DNA from 3 places in the Arthrobacter sp. AD-310 genome. Region 2 is predicted to be linked to each of the others. Evidence: riboswitches for the same ligand, from Rfam matches in the RefSeq annotation. Region 2 holds a riboswitch; each other region holds the start of a gene.
The links. A riboswitch is a leader RNA that binds a small molecule or an ion and turns the genes downstream of it on or off. The one in region 2 is predicted to bind S-adenosylmethionine.

Region 1 (6,153 bases), on a different contig from region 2:
CCGCGCTGCAGCGCCGGCAGCTGGGCCGGTCCGTGGTGGTGGCAGACCACGTAGGTGAAGTCCGGCCACCACTTCTTGGGCCTCGCCGCCTCCTCGAAGCCACAAACTGCGCATTCAAGATGGACCCACACCGGACGTTTTCCGGTCCGGTTGGCACGGGACTGCACCAGCCACGGCGGCGGGTTGTCCAGCATCGCACCCAGCTCGGCTTCCGTCATCCACTTGGGAAGGCCGTGCCGCTGGGCCATTTCCAGCGGAACATCAAGGGCAATGGCGGCGTCACGTCTGCTAATCATCACATTCCACCATACGGGAGGACGCCAAATCGGCTTCGGGCACGACCGGAAGGCGGAAGCCCGGGATTAGGACATCACGGCGATGCCCGCCGCGGCCGCCGCCAGTCCCAGGACCAGGTTCACAGCGACATTGAGGGCCGCCGCACCAAACCGTGATTCACTGAGCAGCCGCACGGTGGCCGTGGTCCAGGAACTGAAGGTGGTCAGGCCGCCGGCCAGCCCGGCGGCAAGCCCGGCGTGCCACTCGTGGCCCAGCGACAGACCGCCAACCACACCCTGGGAAACACCAATAATGAAGCAACCGGCCACGTTCACCACAAGGGTCGCCCAAGGCCAGTGCAGTATTTGCTTCCCCGGACCGGCCGGGACGGTCCGGCGTGAACTGTGGTGTGCAAACCAGCTGTCGACGCCAAAGCGCAGGAGCGCTCCCATCACGCCGAACGCGCCCACCAGGGCAGCAGCAATCATGCCCGGCCGCCCGGAACCGCGTCAGCGGCGACCCGCGTCAGCAACTTTCCCAGGCGCCATCCAAGTCCGGCCGCCAGCAGCCCGGGAACCAGCGACAGCAGCAGGTAGGCGACCCAGATATGATGCTGCCCGGCCCGCGCCAGCTGGTCCACCGCGAAGATGACGGCGGAGAATGTGGTGAAGGAGCCCAGCAGTCCGGGACCCAGTCCCGCCCGCAGCCAGAAGGCTGTCCGCGGCCGTGCGATCCACAGCGTGGTCAGTGTGGCCAGCACAAAGCTCCCCGCCACGTTGATGCACAAGGTAGTCCACGGCACGGCGTTCGCCTGGTCCGGAAAGGCAAGTCCGAGGCCGTAGCGCAGTTCACTGCCCAGCAGGCCGCCGGCGGCAACCGCCAGCCACGCCCGCGCAGGAGGTATCCCGCGCGGTTTCATCCGGTCATCAGCCTTCCCCCAGGACGCAGCCTGGATGGGGCTGGTCGCTGTGGACCCACAGGGCGGAGGTGATTTCGTCGGCGAGGTCATAGTCGCGGGTGCGGCCGGAGTTGCGGATGCGGACCACGAGGGCGCCGCCGAAGGGCCTGCGGCCCACCACTTCGACCTCCGCGTCGAGGTCGATCTGTTCTGCGGAAAGATAACGCAGCAGGTCCGGGTTGTCGTCGCTGATGCGGGTGATCCGGCCCGTGTGGCCTTCATCCAGCGCCCCCATGAGGTGGGCGCGGGGCATCAGGACTGTGCCATCGGCGGTGGGAATCGGGTCGCCGTGCGGATCCCGGCTGGGGTCGCCGAGCTTGGCGGCCACCCGTTCAATAAAGGTGTCGGACACTGCGTGTTCCAGCAGTTCGGCCTCGTCGTGGACCTCGTCCCACCGGTACCCCAGTTGCTGGACAAGGTAGGTTTCGATCAGGCGGTGGCGGCGGACCATGCCCAGTGCCAGCCGCAGCCCGGCGTCCGTGAGGGTGATGGCGCTGTAGGGTTTGTGGTCAACCAGTCCCTGGTCCTTCAGCTTGCGGACCATTTCAGATACGGACGAGTTAGCCACCCCGAGCCGCTGCGCCAGCTGGGAGGACGTGATGGGTTTGTCCTGCCATTCGGTGAACGAGTAGATGACCTTGACGTAATCCTCGATCGAGGAGGAGGGCGCGCTGGTCTTCACAGGACCAAGCCTACCGGCTGCCCCGGAAGTGCGTCGGCTGGCCGGGTCATACTTTGACGGCCCGCCACGACAACGTCAGGTACGGCAGTTCCAGGTCCTCGTCCACGCCGTGCCCCAGGTGTTCGTGAAGGTACCAGTCGAGGTTGGCCAGGACCTTGGCGCGGGTGGCCTCGCCTGCGCGGAGGTAGTAACTGCGTGACTTGGTGAGCTCGATCAGGTCTGAGGTATTAACAGCGTCCTGCCAGTGGGTGACATGGCCTTCGAGGTCTGTGAATTCCGGCCCGACCAGCGGCCGGTGTCCGGGCTTGTAGACGTCGCCGGCGTGCATGATCCGGGAAAGCCGGTGCACCCAGGGGACGGAGGTGTCCAGCTGGTTCCAGACAAGCCCCAGCGTGCCGTGCGGGCGGAGGACGCGGGCGAGCTCGGTGCTGGCCGCCAGGGCGTCGCACCAGTGCCAGGCCTGGGCCACGGTGGCGACGTCGAAGGCGGCTTCAGGCAGGCCAGTCGCCTCGGCGGTCCCCAGGACGGCCCTGGCCGCCGGATAGTGGGCCCTGAGCTGCTCAAGCATGTCCGCGGAGGGGTCGACGGCGGTAACCGCCAGGCCGCGGTCCAGCAGCAGTTCGGTGAATTTTCCGGTTCCGGCGCCAACGTCGAGGGCATCGTGGGCGCCGGCAGGCACGAGCCACCGGGCGCTTTCTTCCGGGTAGCCGGGCCGGACCTTCTGGTAGTGCCTGCCGCCGTCCTGGAAGCTTTGGCCGAGCTCCCGGCGTCGCCCATGATCAAGCCTGGGCCCACCCCGAACCACGTGCGGCCTCCTTCAGTCCATGCCTTGCGGTTTCTTTCGAATTTACCGCATGGATTGGCGGAAGACCGTGGCCCCGACGGTCGGCCCGGGCAGCCGGGCCCCGGACGTCGGTGGCTCAGTTATCGGTGCAGGGTGCGGCGCCGGCGGTTCCCGGGGTGTTGGGTGCCCAGTGCGGGTAGGTGCGGGTGTCGTTGGCCGGAACCCAGCGTCCGGCGTCCACCACGTAGTCCCAGCCCAGGCCGTCGCTGCGCAGCTTGGCGATGCCGGCGAGGAGCCGCTGCACGTCCTCAAGCCGGGACCCGACGCCGAAGCTTGCCCGCAGGGAACCGGACGGCAGGCCCAGCCGCTTCAGCAGCGGGTGGGCGCAGAAGCGCCCGTCCCGCAGCCCGACACCGTGCTCAGCCGACAGGTAGGCCGCAACCAGGCCGGCGTCGTAGCCTTCGACAGAGAAGTTCACCACGCCGATGGTGTCCGTGTCCGCGTTGGTGTCCTTGAAGATCTGGTGGACTGTGACGCCCTCGATGTCCTGCAGGCCCTCCACCAGGAAGGAACGGATTGCTGACTCGTGGGCATGCCAGCGCTGCTGGTCCAGGTCCGCGATGACCTGGGTGGCGCGTGCCAGCGTGGCGGCACCGAGGACGTTCGGTGAGCCTCCCTCGTGGCGCGCCGGGCCGGTGGCCCAGCTGACGCCGTCGAGCCGCGCTTCCTTGACCGCGCCGCCGCCGGCGAGGTGCGGAACACCGGCGTCGAGCCAGTCCGGACGCCCTACCAGGACGCCCGCGCCGAACGGCGCGTAGAGCTTGTGGCCGGAGAAGGCGACGTAGTCGACGTCGTCGGCGCTGATGTCGATGCGCCGGTGCGGCGCCAGCTGGGCCGCGTCCACCACAATGCGTGCCCCGTGCCGGTGTGCCAGCGTGGCGAGGGTACGGATGGGAAGGATTTCGCCGGTGACGTTGGAGGCACCGGTGATGGCCAGCAGGCTGACACCGCCCTGTTCCAGCTCGGCCCGGACGGACTCGATGGTGCCGGCAATGGTGTCGGCGGCCACGATGCTGCGGTGGGGGACTCCCTGCCACGGCAGGAGGTTGGCGTGGTGCTCGATGTCCAGGTACAGCACGTCTCCGGTGGGGCGTCCGTCCGTAAGCGGCAGGCAGCCGGCGAGGAGGTTAAGGGAGTCGGTGGTGTTCCGGGTGAAGATGACGGAATCGTCGGCGCGGCCGCCCACGAAGTCCCTGACGATGCTTCGGGCGTTTTCGTATACGGAGGTGCTGATCTGGGACGCGTACCCGGCGCCGCGGTGCACGCTGGCGTAGTAGGGCAGGACCTCGTTCAGGTAGGCGGACACCACGGAGAGGGCAGGGGCGGATGCGCCGTAATCGAGGTTGGCGTACCGGACGTGGCCGCCGGAGATGAGCGGCGCCTGGATTTCGGCGCCGGTGACGGCGGCGAGGGGGCGGCCGGCGATCGCCTGGCGCTCATCAAAGGCAGCGCCGGCTGCAAGGGTGGAGTTGGGGGAGACGATGGCAGTTGTCACAGAGACCTCACTTCAGGACAGGACTCCGGCATCAGGGAATCCGCGCTTGCCGTATCCGCTCCGGACCGGCCTGGTCGTCACCCGGGGCACCCCACCGCGAATGGAGGGTTGCCGGCCAGCAAACCGGGGTTTTGCGCTGGCACTCGTGACCTGGTTAAGAGCGTAGGACATGGACCGGCCAGGTATGAAGCCGGCCCGTTTGTTAAGGGAATTGTTACGCCCTGCTGGAATAGTTGCGTTTTCTCGAAGATCACGACGGCGGCCGCCCCCTTTTGGGGTCGGCCGCCGTCAGTTGTTCGGTGGGGAGGTCCTAGAGCAGGTCGTCCAGCCCCGGGTTGAGCCGCTGCAGTACTTCCGAGTGCAGGATGGAGTTGGTGGCCAGGGCGTTGCCGCCGAAGGGGCCGTCCTCGCCCTCAAGAGAGGTGAACCGGCCGCCGGCCTCCACCACGATCGGGACGAGGGCCGCCATGTCGTAGAGGTTGAGTTCAGGTTCGCAGGCAATGTCCACGGAGCCCTCCGCCACCATGCAGTAGGACCAGAAGTCACCGTAGGCGCGGGTCCGCCAAACGGCTTCGGTCAGGCCCAGGAATTCGTCGAGGTTTCCGCGCTCCTTCCAGCCGCCCAGGCTGGAGTAGGACAGTGATGCGTCCGACAGGGTGGAGACGTCGGACACCCGGAGCCGCGTGGCCGCGGCCAGCGAACGGCCCATGTAGGCGCCCATGCCCTTGGCGGCCCACCAGCGCTTCCCCAGGGCGGGCGCGCTGACGACGCCGACCACCGGCTCGCCCTCGTCCACGAGCGCGATGAGCGTGGCCCAGACGGGAACACCGCGGACAAAGTTCTTGGTCCCGTCGATGGGGTCGATAATCCATTGGCGTGAACCGTGCCCGGTGCTGCCGAATTCTTCGCCGAGCACTGCGTCTCGGGGCCGGGAGCGCGAGAGCTGGCCGCGGATGGCTTCCTCGGCCGCCTTGTCCGCGTCGGTGACCGGCGTCAGGTCGGGCTTGGTCTCCACGTGGAGGTCCAGTGCCTTGAAGCGGCTCATGGTCTGGTCATCCACGGAGTCGGCCAGGACATGGGCCAGGCGCAGGTCGTCGTTGTAGCTCGAAGCGGGTTGGATCATGGTTCCAAACTACCGTCTGCCGGCGGTCCTGCCGGGAGGTGGGCCGTGCCGGTGACCCTAGTTGACGCTGCCGAGCTCCTTGGCGTCCTGGCCTTCCTCCCGGGGATCGGCTCCGAGGAGCCTCCGCAGGGACGCCAGCCGGGCGGGCCCGGTGGGGCCCGCATGGCCCTCCTCCACCCAGGCGTCCAGGCCGCAGTCCACTGCCGTAGCGGTGTGCTTGCACCCGCGTTCGCAATGGTCGGTGCCGGGGGACAGGTCGGGGAAGGAACGCAGGATCCGGTCCGGATCGACGTGGGCGAGGCCGAACGAGCGGATGCCGGGGGTGTCGATAATCCAGCTGCCGGGCGGCGCGTCGGCCAGGCGCAGTGCGAGCGCCGATGACGAAGTATGCCGGCCACGTCCGGTCACGGCATTAACGCCGCCCGTTGCCCGTTCGGCACCGGTCAGGGCGTTCACCATCGTCGACTTGCCGACGCCGGAGTGCCCCAGCATCACGGTGACCTTTCCGTCCAGGTAGGAACGGAGTTCGCCGACGGCGGCGCTGTCCAGCCGCGCGGAGAGCCCGTCGTCGGAGCGGGCGTCGATCCCCGACGCCTGCAGGTCTGCGGTGCGGCTGATGATGACCGGCAGGTCCAGGTGTGTGTAGTTGGCCAGGAGTTCCGCGGGGTCCTTGACGTCCGCCTTGGTGACCAGCAGGATCGGGTCGATGCCGGCGTCGTACGCCGCCACGAGCGCCCGGTCGATGAAACCCGTGCGCGGCTCGGGGTTGGCTGCG
Region 2 (6,153 bases):
TGCGCATGCCATCATCTTGGCACTTTGTGATCAGGCTCTCAGCTTAGGGTTGCCTTACCGGGATTTTCCGAGGCCAGGCCCTTTCCGGCTGCCCGGGGAGCGGTAATAAAGCTGCCGGACCATGTTCGTCACAATGCTGTCCGGCGCGCGACCGAAGTTCCTACACTGGGCTCAGGTCATGAGTGCCAGCGCCAAGCCCCGGCTCGCTGGCCGGCAACCCTCCTTCCGCGGTGGGGTGCCCCGGGTGAGGACCGGGCTGTCCGGTAACGGCCGGATGGCAAGCGCGGCCCGAGGTGCTCCCAGCATGCCGGGCCCATGTCAAAGGAGCCTTGAAATGTCCAACGGTTGGTCCTTCGAAACCCGCCAGATCCACGTGGGCCAGGAACCGGACGCCGCCACCGGCGCCCGTGCACTCCCCATCTACCAGTCCACTTCCTTTGTGTTTCCGAGCGCCGAAAGTGCTGCGAACCGCTTCGCGCTGGCCGAGCTTGCTCCGATCTACACCCGCATCGGCAACCCCACGCAGGACGCCGTTGAACAGCGGATCGCAAGCCTGGAAGGCGGCCTGGCCGCGCTGCTGCTCAGCTCCGGGCAGGCGGCGGAGACGTTCGCCGTCCTGAATATCGCAGAAGCCGGTGACCACATTGTCGCCAGCCCCAGCCTCTACGGCGGCACCTACAACCTGTTCGCGCACACCCTAAAAAAGTTCGGCATCTCCGTCACCTTCGTCGAGGACCCCGACAACCTCGACCAGTGGCGCAACGCAGTCCGGCCCAACACCAAGCTGTTCTTCGGTGAGGTGGTTTCGAATCCACGACAGGACGTCCTGGACATCGAGGGCGTTTCGGCGGTGGCCCATGAGGCGGGTGTGCCCCTGATAGTGGACAATACCCTGTCCACGCCGTACCTGATCCGCCCGCTGGAGTGGGGTGCTGACATCGTGGTCCATTCGGCAACCAAGTACCTCGGCGGCCACGGTGCGGCGATCGCCGGCGTCATCGTGGACTCCGGAAAGTTCGATTTCAGCAAGGACCCCGAACGCTTCCCCGGCTTCAACACCCCCGATCCCACCTACAACGGCCTGGTCTACGGCCGGGACCTCGGCGAGGGCGGGGCGCTGGGAGCCAACCTGTCATACATCCTCAAGGCCCGTGTCCAGCTCCTGCGGGACCTCGGTTCGGCTGTGTCACCGTTCAACGCCTTCCTGATTTCCCAGGGCCTGGAGACCCTGAGCCTGCGCGTGGAGCGGCACGTGGCCAACGCCACCGAGGTTGCCCGCTGGCTTGAAGCGAGGAACGACGTCGAGTCGGTCGCCTACGCAGGGCTGCCCTCCAGCCCCTGGTACGAACGCGGCAGCAAGTATGGTCCCTTGGGCACCGGCGCGATTGTCGCCTTCAACCTCGCCGGTGGCGCCGAAGCGGGGAAGCGGTTCGTCGACGCGTTGGAGCTGCACTCCCATGTTGCCAACATCGGCGACGTCCGCTCCCTGGTCATCCACCCGGCGTCGACCACGCACAGCCAGCTCACCCCCGAACAGCAGGCGGCCGCCGGAGTCGCACCCGGACTGGTCCGGCTCTCGGTGGGCCTGGAGCATATCGACGACATCCTGGCCGACCTTGAGGCCGGCTTCCGTGCCGCCAAGGAGGCGCCAGGCGCCTGAGCAGGTAAATCACGACGGCGGCCGGTCCGGCAGGCGGGCGGCAATCCGGGAAGTCATAACCAGTCACACTCTTGGCCCGGAGCGGGTGGTGTTTCGTACACTCGAACCAGGTCATGAGTGCCAGCGACAGCCCCGGCTTGCTGGCCGGCAACCCTCCTTCCGCGGTGGGGTGCCCCGGGTGAAGACCTGGCCTGCCGGTCATCCGCCGGTGGGCAAGCGCGTAGAAGAGGTCTTGCCATGACGGTTACCGTCGCCCGTACCACCGTTCCCGAACACGGAATTGTCCGCTATGCCTCCATCGGCGGGCTGGAGCTCGAAGGCGGCGGCTACCTGCCGGATGTCACGCTCGCCTACGAAACCTGGGGCACGCTCAACGCTGACGGCAGCAACGCCATCCTGATTGAACACGCCCTGACCGGCAGCACCCACGTCACGCGCGGTGACAGCGACGAAGAAGGCTGGTGGGAACAGCTGGCAGGCCCCGGCGCGCCGGTAGATACCGAACGGTTCTTCGTAGTGTCCATCAACATCGTCGGCGGTTGCTACGGGTCTACCGGCCCGTCGTCGCCCTCCCCGGACGGCAGCCCGTGGGGTTCCCGCTTCCCGCTGGTGACGCTCCGGGACAGCACCGTTGCGGAGGCACGGCTGGCGGACCGGCTGGGGATCCGCAGCTGGTACGCGGTCCTCGGCGGCTCGATGGGCGGGGCCCGGGCCCTGGAGTGGGCCATCACCTACCCCGGGCGCGTGCAGCGGTGCGCAGTCATCGCCGTTGGTGCCGCCAGCACGGCCGAGCAGATCGCCTTCGCGCAGGCCCAGACCCTTGCCATCCGCCAGGACCCGCACTTCAATGGTGGCGACTACTACAACGGGCCCTTCCCCGAAAGCGGGCTGGCCCTGGCGCGCCGCATTGCGCACATCACCTACCGATCCGCCGCGGAGCTCGACGGCAGGTTCGGGCGGGCACCCCAGGCACCTGAGTCTCCCTTGCAGGGTGAAGTACTGGCGGCGCGGGGCCGGTACCAGGTCGAGAGCTACCTTGACCACCAGGGCAAAAAGCTGGTGAAGCGTTTCGACGCCAACAGCTACATCGCCCTGACAGAAGCGCTGATGAGCCACGATGTCTGCCGGGGCCGCGGCACCCTCGCCGAGTCGCTTGCCCGCTCGGATGCCCGTTTCTTCGTGGCCGCCGTGGACTCCGACCGGCTCTACTTCCCTTCCCAGTCCCGCGAGCTTGCAGAGGCGCTCCCGGGGGACGTGGACGTGCACCTCATCAAAGCCCCGATCGGGCACGACGGCTTTCTCACCGAGATCGGGCAGCTGGGCGCACAGCTTCGCTGTCACCTCTTGCCCTGAGGATGCAGCCACCCGGACCTGGGAGGCGCGCCGGCACTGAGGGAAAAACCGGACGCTTTGCGGGTCTTTCCGCGCCCTGCCGTGCGCACACCGAACGATTGTGCAATTTTGCACACCGCTTCTGCGGTATTCGCCGTTGAGCTCCCAGCTTCCCCGAGGAATACTCATGTGAATCTGCGGTTTTGTTATGCAAATCACAAAACCGCCATCCGGTCCCATGTGGTGTCGACGAAGACGCCAAAGGAGTTCACTAATGAGTACGGAACGCTCCGCCGCAGGGCGGCTCGAGGAAACCGACGTCAAAGCTTCAGGCCTCAAGAAGGTCGTCACGGCCTCCATGGCAGGCACGGTCGTGGAATGGTATGAGTTCTTCCTCTACGCGTCGGCCGCCACGCTCGTGTTCGGCAAGACGTTCTTCCCCAATTCGGGTACAGAGCTGGACGGCATCATCGCCGCCTTCGTCACCTATGCCGTGGGCTTCGTTGCCCGGCCCATCGGGGGCATTGTCTTTGGCCACTTCGGCGATAAGTTCGGCCGCAAGCAGCTGCTCCAGTTGAGCATCATCATGGTTGGCGTCGCCACCTTCCTCATGGGCTGCCTGCCCACCTTCGCCGAAATCGGCTACTGGGCCCCGGCGTTGCTGGTCTTCCTGCGGTTCGTGCAGGGCTTCGCCGTCGGTGGTGAATGGGGCGGCGCCGTGCTGCTCGTCGCCGAGCACAGCCCCAGCCACTCGCGCGGGTTCTGGGCCAGCTGGCCGCAGTCCGCAGTTCCGATGGGGAACCTGCTTGCCACGGGTGTGCTGTTCACGCTGTCCTCCACGCTGTCCCAGGAAGCCTTCCTCGGCTGGGGCTGGCGCGTGGCGTTCTGGCTGTCTGCCGTGATCGTGATCATCGGCTACTACATCCGCACCAAGGTCCAGGATGCGCCGATCTTCATCGAGGCACGCAAGGAAGTCACCGCGGAAAAGAAGGGCTACGGCGTCGCCGAGGTCTTCCGCCGTTACCCCCGCGGCGTCTTCACCGCGATGGGCCTCCGGTTCGCCGAGAATATCCTCTACTACCTTGTGGTGACATTCTCCATCACCTACCTGAAGGTCGTCGTCCAGACTGACACCTCCCGCATCCTGCTCCTCCTGCTGGTGGCACACTTCATCCACTTCTGCGCCGTCCCGCTGGTCGGCAAGCTCTCCGACACCTTTGGCCGGCGCCCCGTCTACATGGCAGGCGCAATCCTCGGCGGGACCTGGGGATTCTTTGCCTTCCCCATGATGGACACCGCCAACGACATGGTCATCCTGGCCGCCATCACCATCGGCCTGCTCTTCCATGCGCTGATGTACGCGGGCCAGCCGTCCATCATGGCGGAAATGTTCCCCACCCGGATGCGCTACTCCGGCGTATCCCTGGGCTACCAGGTGACCTCGATCGTGGCCGGTTCACTGGCCCCGATCATCGCCACGGCGCTGCTCAGCAACTTCAAGTCCTCCACCCCGGTGGCCCTGTACCTGCTGGGTGCCTGCATCGTGACCGCAGTATCCGTGTTCTTCCTCAAAGAGACGAAGGGCATCTCGCTGCACGACGTGGATGCCGCGGATGCCAAGGGCACCGCAGCGCTCCTCGCTGCCAACAAGAAGTAGCAAGCCGCCAGGCGGCACGAGCCAAGGCAGCTGCCCGGATCCGGGCAGTTGTGCGTCCCACGATCCAGCCACAGCAAGGAGCTGCCATGCGAGCCGCTGTCCTGTACAACACCGTTCCCTCAGGAGCCAGGTACTCCGAGGCACGCCCCCTTGTGGTGGAGGAGCTGGAACGGCCGGATCCGCGCGCCGGTGAACTCGGTATCGCCATCACCTATTCGAGCCTGTGCCACTCCGACCTCTCCGTCGTGGACGGCTCGCGGGTCCGTCCACTGCCGATGGCGCTTGGTCATGAAGCGGTGGGCCGGGTGCTGTCCGTGGGCAGCGGAATCACTGATGTTTCGGTGGGCGACCATGTCGTCCTGGTCTTCGTGCCGAGCTGCGGTGACTGCCGGGCCTGCCGGGCCGGCCGCCCTGCCCTGTGCCACCGGGCGGCCGAGGTCAACGGGTCCGGCGACCTGCTGCACGGCGAGGCGCTGCTGCGGACCCGCCAGGGAGGCCGCATCAACCACCACCTGGGTGTCTCCGCTTTCGCTGATTACGCGGTGGTGGCACGGGAATCGGTGGTGGTCATCGATGACAACGTTCCGGACACGGTGGCGGCGATGTTCGGCTGCGCAGTGCTGACCGGCATGGGGGCCGTGCTCAATACAGCAAAGCTCGACGACGGGGAATCCGTTGCCGTCTTCGGCCTCGGCGCTGTGGGCCTTTCCGCCATCATGGCGGCGCGGCTGGCCGGTGCCGGTTCGGTCATCGCAATCGATCCGAACCAGGGAAAGCACCAGCTGGCCCTTGACTGCGGCGCTACTGCGGCAGGAACGCCCGACGACGCCGCCCGCCTGGTAGCCGATGCCACCGGTGACGGCGTGGACGTTGCCGTGGAAGCGGTCGGTTCCGCCCGCGTGATCGCCTCGTGCCTGGAGCACGTGACCCGCGGCGGCGCTGTAGTGTCCGTAGGCCTGCCGCACCCCTCGGCGGAACTGACCGTTCCGGGGCTGCAGTTTGCCGGTGCCGGCAAGCGGCTGCTGGGGTCCTACATGGGCGATGCCGTGCCGGAACGGGACATCCCGAGGTACCTGGGATACTGGCGGGAGGGCCGGCTGCCGGTCGAACTGCTGCATTCGGACACCCGCCCCCTCGCCGAGATCAACGAAGGGCTGGACGCGCTGGCAGCCGGGCGGGTAGTCAGGCGGCTGTTCCAGGCGTAAAAGCTTCCGGAACGGAGCTCAGGCTGCGAGCAGGTCCTGCCGGGCCGACACTTCCTCCCTGAGGGCGGCAAGGACTGCCTGCACGCGCCCCGAGCGCAGTGATTCCGGCCGGCCGACAGCCCAGATGGGCAGCTGGCGCTCGAAATCGTGCGGCAGGACGGGCACGAAGGCGGGGTCCCGGGCCACCATGAAGTTCGGCAGCAGCCCGATGCCCGCACCCCTGCGTACGGCCTCCACCTGCGCAAAGATGCTCGTCGCCTGGAAGCTGGATTTTGGCATGGGCAGCTGGGATGAGCGAT
Region 3 (6,153 bases), on a different contig from region 2:
GTGAAGGTCACCGCGGACATCGGCGGGCATAGCTGGCAGACATCGCTTTTCCCGGACGCCAAAGCCGGCTCCTACCTGCTGCCGGTGAAGAAGGCGGTTCGGACTCAAGCCGGAATCAGCGCCGGGGACCGCGTCGAAGTCCGGCTGGAACTCCAGCCGGACGGCACACAGCCAGAGGTAACTGGCTAGATCTGCTTCAGCGCCTGTTCCAGGTCGCGGATAAGGTCGTCGGCATCCTCGAGGCCCACGGACAGCCGCACCACGGCGTCGCTCAGGCCGATGGCAGCACGGCCTTCAGGACCCATCGCGCGGTGCGTGGTGGTGGCAGGGTGGGTGATGAGGGACTTCGAATCGCCGAGGTTGTTGGAGATGTCGATAATGCGCAGCCCGTCCAGCAGCGCGAACGCGGCCTCCTTGCCGGAGCGGCCGCCGGAAGGGGCAAGCTCGAGCGTCAGGACCGTACCGCCGGCCTTCATCTGCTTGGCCGCCAGCTCATACTGCGGGTGCGACTTCAGCAGCGGGTACTTCACCCAGCCCACAGCGGGCTGCTGCTCCAGCCACTCGGCCAGGCGCAGGGCCGTGGCGGAGGAGTGGTTGACGCGCAGCGCCATGGTCTCCAGCCCCTTTGTCAGCACCCACGCGTTGAAGGGGGAGAGGGACGGCCCGGTGTGGCGCATAAGCTGCTTGACCGGACCATCGATGTATTCCTTGGTGCCCAGGATGGCACCGCCCATGACCCGGCCCTGGCCGTCGATGTGCTTGGTGCCGGAGTAAACGATGACGTCCGCGCCGAGCTGCCCGCAGCGCTGCAGCAGGGGCGTGGCAAAGACATTGTCGACGACGACGGTCGCCCCGGCGGCGTGCGCAAGTTCGCTGACTGCCGCGATGTCCACGATTTCCTGCATCGGGTTGGACGGGGACTCGAAGAAGACCGCAGTCGTAGGCTGGGACAGCGCCTCGCGCCACTGTTCAAGGTCCGGGCCGTCCACGAAGACCGTCTCCACGCCCCAGCGCGGCAGGATTTCGTTCAGGATCACGAAGCAGGAGCCGAACAGGGAACGGGCGGCGACCACCCGGTCACCGGCACCCAGCAGGGCACCCAGGGCGGTGAAGACGGCGGACATGCCCGACGCCGTAGCAAAGCACGCTTCCGTTCCCTCAAGCAGGCGGAGCCGCTCCTGGAACGTGGCCACCGAGGGGTTGCCGTAGCGGGAGTAGACGAAGCGCTCGTCCTCACCCGTGAAGGCCCGCTCGGCAGCGGCCGCGGATTCGTAAACGAACCCCGAGTTGAGGAACACCGGCTCCGCGGTTTCCTGGAAGTTGGTACGGTCCAGCCCGCCGCGGACGGCCTGGGTGTCGGGGCTCCAGCCGGCGGCGTCTTGGTTGAAGGTCACTTAGTTCTTTCCCAGGTTCGTAGGCAGGCCGCGGTTCTTCCAGCCGTTGACGGTGCGTTCGCCGTAGCGGTCGGGCTCACCCTCAAATCCCTCGAGGATGTTGTAGGACGTGAAGCCGGCCTGCGTGGCAGCGACGGCAGCAGCGATGGAGCGCTGGCCTGAGCGGCAGAGGAACAGCAGTTCGGTGCCGCGGTCTTCCGGGGCCTGCTGGCTCAGGTCGGTGATGAAGTCCGGGTTGGGAATGCCGCCGGGGAACGTCCACTGGATGAACAGCGGATCGTTGTCCGTTGCCTTGGTGTCGGGAATACCGATGTGCGCCCACTCGCCTTCGGTGCGCACGTCGACCAGGATGGCGCCCTGCTCGAGCTTGGTCCAGGCTTCCTCGGGAGTGATGTCTCCTGCGTAGCTCATGCGTGGCCCTCACCATCGAAGTCGAGGTCCTCGTTGGACGCTTCGAGGTTGTCCACGGCTGTGGCGACGGCGGCGTCTGCCGAAGCAATGGCTGCCGGCAGGACGATAGCCTGGGCAACGATGACGCTGGTGCCGTTGAAGGTGGCAGCGGGGCTGCCGTGCAGCACGTACCCTTCGGCCAGGGCGGTTGAGATCCGCTCACAGAATTCACGGTTGTCCGGGCCGCTGATAAGGCGGTAGGACAGCTTTTCTTCAGGGGCAGGCGCGTCAGACACGACGGATCTCCTTCACTCACGCTTGCAGCTCGAACGGTCGATATGCCGAGTATTCACCTGAGGCACCCCGCCGCGGAAGGAGGGTTGCCGACCGGCCAGTCAGGGCTTGGCGCCGGTACTCATTACTCCCCAAAAACGTAACATCTGGCACGGACAGCCGCACCGCCGTCGCCGTCATGTTCCGTAACTGAAGCGGAAGCGCTGCCGGAGCCGGTGCCGACGGCTTCCTGGAGGGAACGTCCGACGGCGGTATCACCGCAGGTGGGCGGGCTTTTCTTTCCCCTCGCGGCCTGCCCGGCCGATACAGTTCATACGGGGCAGTTCTTACGGGGCACCGCCCCGCCACTGAACATCAGCACCGGGGGGGTACCGATCAGTATGCCAACTGCCACGCCTGGGCGCCGCACCAGCCCATTTCCCGTCTCCCGCCTTCGCGTGGCCCGGGCGTTCCTTGCGGCCCTGCTGGTGGCGCTCATCGCCGCAGCACTCCCGAACGGACCTGCCCGCGCGGCCGAACCCCTGGCGGACGAAGGCAAGCCGCTGCTCGGGGCGGTCCTCGAATGGGGCGAGGACACCGCTGCCGGGTTTGCCGAGCGCCTCGGTGCGTCCCCGGCGGTTCTTGGGCACGATATCGCCTTCCCCTACCGCCCGTCGGAGGAGAACGACCTGCGGGAGTTCCTGCAGCAGGCGTCATTGCAGGGCTCCCACGCCATGCTGACCGTGAAGCCCACGGTGCCGCTGGACCAGATCGACGCCGCGGCCGCCGAATCGTTCGCCGGCCGGGTGCGGGACCTGACAGGGCGGTTCAAGGGCCAGGTCCTGGTCCGCTTCGCACCGGACATGAACACCAGCTGGGTGGACTGGGGCCAACAGCCCGCCACGTACCGGGACGCGTTCCGGGCGGTGTCAGCCGCGTTCAAGGAGTCCGACGGCGGCGCCGTCCTTGTGTGGGAGCCTTACCTGGGCGCGGACTACCCCTTCGACCGGAACCGTAACGCGCCAGCCTCCGGCAGCGACGGCTTCGCCTTGCTGGACACCAACGGCGACGGCGTATGGGACGGTGCAGACAGCGCCTACGAGCCGTTCTACCCGGGCGACGACGCGGTGGACTGGGTGGGCCTGTCGGCCTTCCACGACGACACCGCCGGCGGGGCCGCCGTCAATACCGTTCCGCGCGCCGGAGAGCTGCAGGAGATGCTCACATCTTCAGGCGGAGAAAACTTTTACGGGACCTATTCGGCCGGGCGGGACAAACCGTTCCTGCTGCAGACCGCTGCGTTCTACAGCCCCGCTTCGGGTGGGGCGCCGGAAGCGGACATCAAGCTCGGCTGGTGGGACCAGGTGGTCGGCACGGCCACCTCCGAGGCATTCGCCAAGACGGCCGCCGTCGTCTGGGACGAGCGGACCAGCACCCGGGACACCGGCGTCGCGAGCATCAACTGGCTCCTCACCGGCAGCCCCGGGATCGCCAAGGGCGCCCTGGACAGGCTCGAGTCCTCACCCATGGTTACCGGGCCGGTCACCGACGTCACCGCCGGGGCTGGTTACTCTCCGGCGAACACACTGACCGGCGCCGCCGCGTGGTCCGTGGCCGCTGCGCTCCTCATCCTGCTGGTGGCGCTCTGGCAGATCCCGCGCAGGGTGGATGCCGCCACGGCATGGGGATATGGGGAGCCGTCCAAACGCGATTCCCGGGTGGACCTGCTCCGCGGGCTGGCCATCGTGTTCGTGGTGGTGAACCACCTGGGCATGACATCACTGTTCCAGATCCTCACCCAGGAGGCAGTGGGCTTCGTCTCCGGCGCTGAGCTTTTCGTGCTGTTCTCCGGCCTTGTAGTGGGCATGGTCTACGGACCCAGAGTCAAGGAAGACTTCGGGACCGTTGTGGACCTGACATCCAAACGCGCCGGCAAGCTCTACCTGACCGCCCTCATTGTCCTGCTGGCCGTCTTCCTGGCCTCCCTGCTCCCGGTCTTCCGCACCGACGCGCTCACTACCTTCGTGGACCAGGGAACCGGCGGCGCAGGGCATGACGGGGCCGGCCGGACGTACGACCTCTACGCCGGCATGGAATCGATCTTCCAGTTCCCGGTGCCCCCACAGGTCCTGCCCGCCATCCTGCTCCTGCAGTTCGGGCCGTGGCAGTTCAACGTGATGGGGCTGTACGTGGTGCTGCTCCTGGTGAGCCCGCTGATCCTGTGGGCGCTCAACCGGGGGAAGGCCGTGTGGGTTCTGGCCGCAACGCTGGCGCTGTATGCGGTCGGCACGAGCACCCGGTTCCGGCTCCTGCCCTCGCAGTTCGAGGATTCGTTTCCCCTGCTGGTGTGGCAGGTACTGTTCGTGATCGGGCTGGTGGCCGGCTACCACCGCCGGGCCATCGTGGCGTGGCTGGCGGCCAGGACCTGGGTGGTTGCCGCCTGCACCGGCCTGGCTTTCCTGTTCGCCTTCCTGTCCTGGGGCAACCCGTACCTGGCCAATGGATTCGACCTGCGCGTCGCCATCGTTCCGGACACGGTGTACAGGAACCTTTATGATGCCTTGTTTGCCCGGACCTACCTGGAGCCCGGCCGGCTGCTCAACGTGCTGGTCCTGGTGGTGGCGGCCTACGCGTTCCTCACGGCTTACTGGAAGCCGGTGCAGCGGGCGTTGGGGTGGTTCCTCATTCCGCTGGGCCGCGCAACCCTGTACGTGTTCATCATGCACGTGGTGCTGATCGCCGTCGTCGCGAACATCCCGGCCCTGCAGCAGGAAAACATCCTGCTCAATACCGCTGCCTACGCCGTAGTCCTGGGGCTGCTGTGGGTGATGGTCAGGACTAAATTCCTCTTCCGGATCATCCCTACGTAGCCCTGCAGTTCAGGCGCGGCCTACCCTGCGCCGTAGAAAGACGTGAACCGCCGGCGGTCCGCCGGCGGTTCACGTTGCCCTGTCCCAGGCGCTAGACCAGGCCCGGATAACTGGTGAGGATGTAATCGGTGGCCGCCGGGCCCTTCATCCGGAGGCCGTTGTGGTCAGGGTTGAACCGGTCTTTCATGGCAGACCAGAAGCTGTCCTCTGCGCTGACCGCCTGCTGGTTGATGAAGCACCAGCTGATATAGAGCCCATAAAGACGGTCGCGGTTGAGGGTGTAATCGGAGGCCCGGTCGCGGTAGGTGGCTTCCTCGAGAAAAATATCAAACTGCGAATGTGCCATAACGGCGTCCCTTCGCTAAAAGTGCGTGACGCTGCCGTATTGCTCCAGCAGCGGACCTCAATGCCTTGCACGGGGGCAATGGAGTGTGACTGGGCCCTTTCAGAAAAAACCGGGACCCCAAGCGGCGCTTATCCTTATCTACACTGTAGACTTTACGCGTAGACTACACGTCAGGCAAGCGTCTGGATTAACAGCCCGAACGCTGCCGCTTCGTACGGAACGGAACCGATGGCCTCCCCAGACACGCCTGGCAGCCGAACTGATGCGCGCAGGGGCAGGCTCAGTCGCGAACTGGTGCTGACCAAGGCACTGGAACTGGTCGACGCCGAAGGCCTGGACGCGCTGACAATGCGGCGGCTGGGCCAGGAACTCAACCGGGACCCCATGAGCCTCTACCGTTACGCGGAGAACCGGGCCGCCCTCCTTGACGGGGTCGCCGAGCTGGTCCTCAACGAGCTTTCCATCCAGCCGGCAGACCCGGACTGGAAGGCGCAGCTCCGGCATATCGCGCACAATTTGCGTCAGCTGGCCTTGCTGCATCCCAATGTGGTCCCGCTGCTGGTGACCAGGCCCCTGTCCACGCCACTCGGGCTGCGGCCGCTGGGGACACTGCGGCCGCTTGAGCAGATCCTTTCGCTGCTGATCGGCGCAGGGTTTGTGCCAGCCGACGCGCTGCACGTCTACCGGGCCTACTACGGGTTCCTGTACGGCCACATCCTCAACGAACTACAGGAATTCGTGGTGGATCCGGAAGAGAACGAGGCCCTGCTGCGGCTCGGACTACACCGCCTGCCGGCGAGGGAATTTCCCCGGCTTCGTGCACTGGCGCCGGACCTTGCCGTGTACGACGGGGCCGCGGAACTTGACCAGGGGCTGGACA

Region 1: another riboswitch for S-adenosylmethionine. It lies ahead of ACYQ1Z_RS04500 (aminotransferase class V-fold PLP-dependent enzyme); the one in region 2 lies ahead of metX (homoserine O-acetyltransferase MetX).
Region 3: another riboswitch for S-adenosylmethionine. It lies ahead of ACYQ1Z_RS10270 (DUF1737 domain-containing protein); the one in region 2 lies ahead of metX (homoserine O-acetyltransferase MetX).

The regions. Positions count from the first base shown of each region.
Region 1 is NZ_BAAHNO010000007.1:81,336-87,488, forward strand. Features, by position in the region: gene ACYQ1Z_RS04475 (hypothetical protein) at 1-296, opposite strand, end outside; gene ACYQ1Z_RS04480 (fluoride efflux transporter FluC) at 363-764, opposite strand; gene ACYQ1Z_RS04485 (fluoride efflux transporter FluC) at 761-1,195, opposite strand; gene ACYQ1Z_RS04490 (metal-dependent transcriptional regulator) at 1,203-1,916, opposite strand; gene ACYQ1Z_RS04495 (class I SAM-dependent methyltransferase) at 1,963-2,721, opposite strand; gene ACYQ1Z_RS04500 (aminotransferase class V-fold PLP-dependent enzyme) at 2,837-4,255, opposite strand; SAM riboswitch class IV at 4,293-4,406, opposite strand; gene hisN (histidinol-phosphatase) at 4,566-5,378, opposite strand; gene rsgA (ribosome small subunit-dependent GTPase A) at 5,436-6,153, opposite strand, start outside.
Region 2 is NZ_BAAHNO010000042.1:17,829-23,981, reverse strand. Features, by position in the region: gene ACYQ1Z_RS19340 (VOC family protein) at 1-7, opposite strand, end outside; SAM riboswitch class IV at 175-290, shown strand; gene ACYQ1Z_RS19335 (bifunctional o-acetylhomoserine/o-acetylserine sulfhydrylase) at 335-1,660, shown strand; SAM riboswitch class IV at 1,770-1,885, shown strand; gene metX (homoserine O-acetyltransferase MetX) at 1,898-3,013, shown strand; gene ACYQ1Z_RS19325 (MFS transporter) at 3,267-4,649, shown strand; gene ACYQ1Z_RS19320 (zinc-dependent alcohol dehydrogenase family protein) at 4,736-5,854, shown strand; gene ACYQ1Z_RS19315 (LysR family transcriptional regulator) at 5,873-6,153, opposite strand, start outside.
Region 3 is NZ_BAAHNO010000014.1:82,049-88,201, reverse strand. Features, by position in the region: gene ACYQ1Z_RS10285 (DUF1905 domain-containing protein) at 1-189, shown strand, start outside; gene ACYQ1Z_RS10280 (O-succinylhomoserine sulfhydrylase) at 186-1,394, opposite strand; gene ACYQ1Z_RS10275 (rhodanese-like domain-containing protein) at 1,395-1,805, opposite strand; gene ACYQ1Z_RS10270 (DUF1737 domain-containing protein) at 1,802-2,080, opposite strand; SAM riboswitch class IV at 2,094-2,207, opposite strand; gene opgC (OpgC domain-containing protein) at 2,459-4,927, shown strand; gene ACYQ1Z_RS10260 (hypothetical protein) at 5,019-5,273, opposite strand; gene ACYQ1Z_RS10255 (TetR/AcrR family transcriptional regulator C-terminal domain-containing protein) at 5,502-6,153, shown strand, end outside.